DNA from 2 places in the Pseudomaricurvus sp. ABR4_320 genome. Region 2 is predicted to be linked to the other one. Evidence: riboswitches for the same ligand, from Rfam matches in the RefSeq annotation. Region 2 holds a riboswitch; the other holds the start of a gene.
What was found. Region 2 has a riboswitch for cobalamin ahead of ACXAFR_RS01550 (TonB-dependent receptor plug domain-containing protein). Riboswitches for the same ligand answer to the same signal wherever they lie in the genome.

Region 1: another riboswitch for cobalamin. It lies ahead of ACXAFR_RS12670 (TonB-dependent receptor domain-containing protein); the one in region 2 lies ahead of ACXAFR_RS01550 (TonB-dependent receptor plug domain-containing protein).

What each region holds. Positions count from the first base shown of each region.
Region 1 covers NZ_JBSWVF010000005.1:266,221-268,421, reverse strand. Annotated here, with positions in the region: gene ACXAFR_RS12680 (PilZ domain-containing protein) at 1-52, opposite strand, end outside; gene ACXAFR_RS12675 (PilZ domain-containing protein) at 63-452, opposite strand; cobalamin riboswitch at 566-746, shown strand; gene ACXAFR_RS12670 (TonB-dependent receptor domain-containing protein) at 930-2,201, shown strand, end outside.
Region 2 covers NZ_JBSWVF010000001.1:368,340-370,540, reverse strand. Annotated here, with positions in the region: gene ACXAFR_RS01550 (TonB-dependent receptor plug domain-containing protein) at 1-959, opposite strand, end outside; cobalamin riboswitch at 1,096-1,323, opposite strand; gene ACXAFR_RS01545 (TonB-dependent siderophore receptor) at 1,401-2,201, opposite strand, start outside.

The sequences.
Region 1 (2,201 bases), on a different contig from region 2:
GGCACCGGGGAAAGCAGCGTCGATCTTGGCGACCACGAAATGAGTTGGGCAAAATCCGTCCTTTAATGCAATCGGTGTTTGACGGCCATCTCCTGATATTCCTCCAGGATCTGATCACTGTTGCCCAGATTCAATTCCAGTAAACGGCGTAAATGGCGGCCGCTGTCTAAATCCAGACAGTCGTATTCCATGGCCCAGGCACTGCCGTCCCAGCGTCTGAGCGTGGCGGCCACCTTGATATCCAAACCGGAAGAAAGGTGCAGGGTCGCGAGCACTCTGTCGCCAGGATGCAAGCCTCCCTTTTCGAGTTGACCAATGCGCAGGCTGGCCAGGGAGATGTCCTGCAGCTCGCCAGCCCAGCGCTGGCCGCCACGGCGTATCTCTGAGGCGCAGTGGAATTCGATGCGGCTGAACAAACGGCGATCTTGATGGCGGTTCTGGAACTGATGCATGGGAAATCTCTCCTATCTCAGTAACGTCAGCGGGGTAGAGCAGTGGTCTTTTCAGTGTAGAAAACCATCTCGCAGTCTGCTGCATTTCTTGACTGTTTGATGCGCTGGCGCTAGTCTCCCGGCTTTCGACAGGTGCCAATCCTCATTTGGATGGGTTAAACGGGAAGACTGGTGCGCCAGTGCGGTATCAACCGCCTGCAACTCCAGCGCTGCCCCCGCAACGGTAATTTTCTGTGCGCCATACCGGCGGTTGTAAGAAGAGAGCCCGACACCGGCCAGTTGGAAATACGCCTCGTGCTCCAGGCATGCCAAAAGCTGAGGTGCTCAACGATGAAGCGGAGGGCTTTATCTGTGGAAAATAGGCAGTGAATACGCCTGTTTCATCTCTCTGGTGACTCCACGTTTTACCCTCCCTCAATCCCCCTTTAGCTGGAAGACGGATCTTTCCGTTTATTCCAAAGTCGATTGAGGACTACCATGATAAACCGAATTTCCCTGCCGGCCGTGTGTTGGGCATTGGGTGTTTTGACTCCTGTGTCGGCGTTTGCCGAAACACCCTATTCTGAAGAAGTAATGACATCGGCACATCGATTGCCCATTCCCGCTTATCGACTGGGTGCCTCGGTCAGCGACTTGTCTGAGCAGCAAATCGAAGCCCGTGGCCAATTGAACGTGGCAGATCTCATGCGATCCATGCCGGGGATTGCTGTCAGCAACAACGGTGGGGCAGGTAAATCAACGTCATTGCGGATTCGTGGTGAAGAAGACTACCGTACCGTTGTCTATCTCGACGGTGTAAAAATGTCGGATCCCAGTGCGACGCAGGTATCACCTCGCCTGCAGCATATGCTCACCTGTGGTTTGGAGCGCATCGAAGTGTTGCGCGGCCCCCAGGGTATGATGTACGGCGCCGATGCCGGTGGCGTTGTCAATCTCTACAGTAAATCGCCCGAAGCGGGTTTTGCCAGTGACCTGAGCGCCGAAACCGGACGCTATGGCACCACGGAATTTTGCGGTAATGCGCGGGGTATCAGTGGGCCTGTCAGCTATTCGCTATCGGCGGCAGATTTTTCCACCGATGGTTATAACACCCGCAGTGATGATGTCATTGTCGCGGATGATGATGGCTACGAAAACACAACGTTTCATGGTGATGTTTCGGTACAGCTGGCCGAGGGCATGAGTCTGCGGGCAGTGGGTCGCCATGTGGAAGGGGAAAACGAATACGACAGCGGTGCGACGTCGACGGATCGGGAAGACGAGTTCGATCAGAACTTTGGCCGTTTGGCGTTTAATATGGATCGCGGCCAGTTCACCAACAGGCTGGGTGTTGCCCGTAATCGTGTCGTTAGGCACTACTACCAGGATGGCGAACTCAGCTCATCGACGCCCAAGTATCTGTCGTTATTGGATCAGGCCAATTATCTCGGTAGCTATCGTCTGGACAGTGGCGACTACTTGATTTATGGGGCAGATTACGAACAGCAGCGCGATGAACTCAACGAGACTGAACAGGATCAGGTCGGTGCTTATGTTGAATGGCAGGGGCATCTGGGGGAGAATTTTTATTACAGCACCGGAGTGCGTCACGATGACAATGATGTCTTCGGTGAGCACACCAGTGTGCGCTTGACCGCTGCCCATATTACGGACCTAAAAAACGGCGATCGCCTTAAGCTTAAATCCAGCTACGGCACCGGCTTCAGAGCGCCTAGCCTCTACGAGCAGTGGTACAACACGCGCTCGGGA
Region 2 (2,201 bases):
TTGATGGTAGTGATGCCACCAGTTAGCGCGCCGTTGTCGTCAAGCTCGTTGTACAAACGCGTGTAGTCGGTGTCCCAGGTGTGGCGGTAGCCTTTCACGTAGAGCTGAATTTGTTCAGTCAATTCCGTATCCAGCTTGATCGTGGCTATGGTCTCCTCGCGGGCATTTTTGGTTTTATGATTAAGGTTCGGGCGAGCATAATCCAGGTCTGCATCGGTGTGTTGGTATTGGGCGGATAGTCTTGTGCTATCAGAAATGTTCCAACTGTACTTTATTCCTGCGGTGCGTACATCGTAGCCACGATCTCTATCGGTCGCGCTCGGCTGAAAAGCGCCTTTATCGAAAGGTGTATATCCATCGGCATCGTCTTTTGAGCCAAAAATAACAAATTGATGGTCTCCCTTAGCACCGCTAGCGTAGGCATTCAGATTGTAGCCATCATTACTGTTTACCCCTGCTCCTATAGCGCCTGTGGTTTCATTGGTGAAGTTTTTTGTGACAATATTGACCACACCGCTGACCGATTGGGTACCGTAGAATATACCTTGACCACCTTTGAGAACTTCCACACGCTCAACCATGTGTGCGGGAATCGTGTCCAGAGGGCTGGTACCATTATAAAGTCGGTTGGTTATGCGCACGCCATCGACCAACCAGAGGATATCCTGGCTTCTGGCCCCTTGCAGGGATGCGGAAAAGTAATCAAAGGGCCCATTCTTAGGGGAAATATGCAGACCCGGAACCATTGTCTTTAGAGCATCAGTCACATCGACAAAATTGCGCTCGAGCATGACTTCGTCAGAAATCACGGTTACCTGATTGCCGTATTCTTGTAGAGTTAGAGGAGTTGACTCCTCCAGATATTGTCCCGTAACGATAAGCTCTTCCAAAGTCTCCGAGTCTTGGGCATATACCCAGGAGGTCAAGAAAGCAAGGGGAATATAGGGTAAAATACGCATAGTGACACACTCCTGTCGAATATCTTAAAAGGGCGTGTCTTCGAAAAATGGGTGCAGCAAAGCGCGACGCGTAGACATGTTAACCGAGTAGTCAAGCGTCTTCGTCGAGTCGTGCTGGCGTCCTGAATCGCGAAGACGAGAGCCATGTACACTGGCAGGTCTTCGGACTCTGGGGCATTGTAAACACAGTTACTGGCCTTAACCAACAGCTTCCCGCTTGCTATAGCAGTGCCTTGCCTTTCGGCGTGTTGGTTTTGTTCCCCATTACCGCTGCGCGTCAGTCCCGGATTTTCACCGGATTCCCTTTTCAGGCAGTCGTAGGTAAAAAACATGCGACTGCACCACCAGCAATGGCAAGGTTAGCCATCCGGCCATGGCTTGTCCAGAGTCGATAGCGACCACAGCATCATGGTGGTAGTTTAATAGACTGAGTAGCTGTTGTTACTGGTAGCTGTAACTCACCGTCAGTTTGCCTGCAAACGGTGCTCCGGCATAGTTGCCTCGGGCAATGTTGCCGTAGGATAGCGCATCCAGATAGCGTTCGTCGGTCAAGTTCGTGAGGTTTAATTGTGCTCGCCAAGGGCCTGCTCCATAGCCGACGGCAGCATTGAGAATTGTGTGTGTATCTATCTCATAACCTGCAGTCTCGCGCTTGCCGACATGTTCATAGCCAATACTGGCATCCCAATCGTCGGTGATTTGATAGGTTATAAATGCTGAGGATGTCATTTCCGCCGCATTGGGCAGCGGGGCGCCGTATTCGTCTTCGGTATCCATATAGGCTACGCTGAAAATCAGGCTCATTTGATCGGTAATCTGACCAGAGAGGTCTGCTTCCACACCCTTTGAGTTTTGCTTTCCTGCATTTATGGACGCCAATGGGAAATTGGGATCGGTAATTGCGACGTTGGTCTTATCGATATCAAAGTAAGCGGCGGTGTAAGTCAGGCTCTCATCTAACAATTTGCCTTTGATACCGACTTCATAACCTTCTCCGGTTTCGGGTTCGAGTAGGTTGCCGGTAGCATCATAGGCGGACTGTGGAATAAACGATTCGGAGTAGCTGGCATAGATTTGCAATGAAGGGTTAATCGTGTAACGAACTCCTCCCTGATAGACTGTGGAATAGTATGCGCTCTCAGTCATATCGTTGTCATCATAGCGAATACCGAAGCTAAACAGTAGGCTGTCGGTTAAATCTATGTTGTCCTGAAAGAATATCCCGATTCGCTCACCGACCGT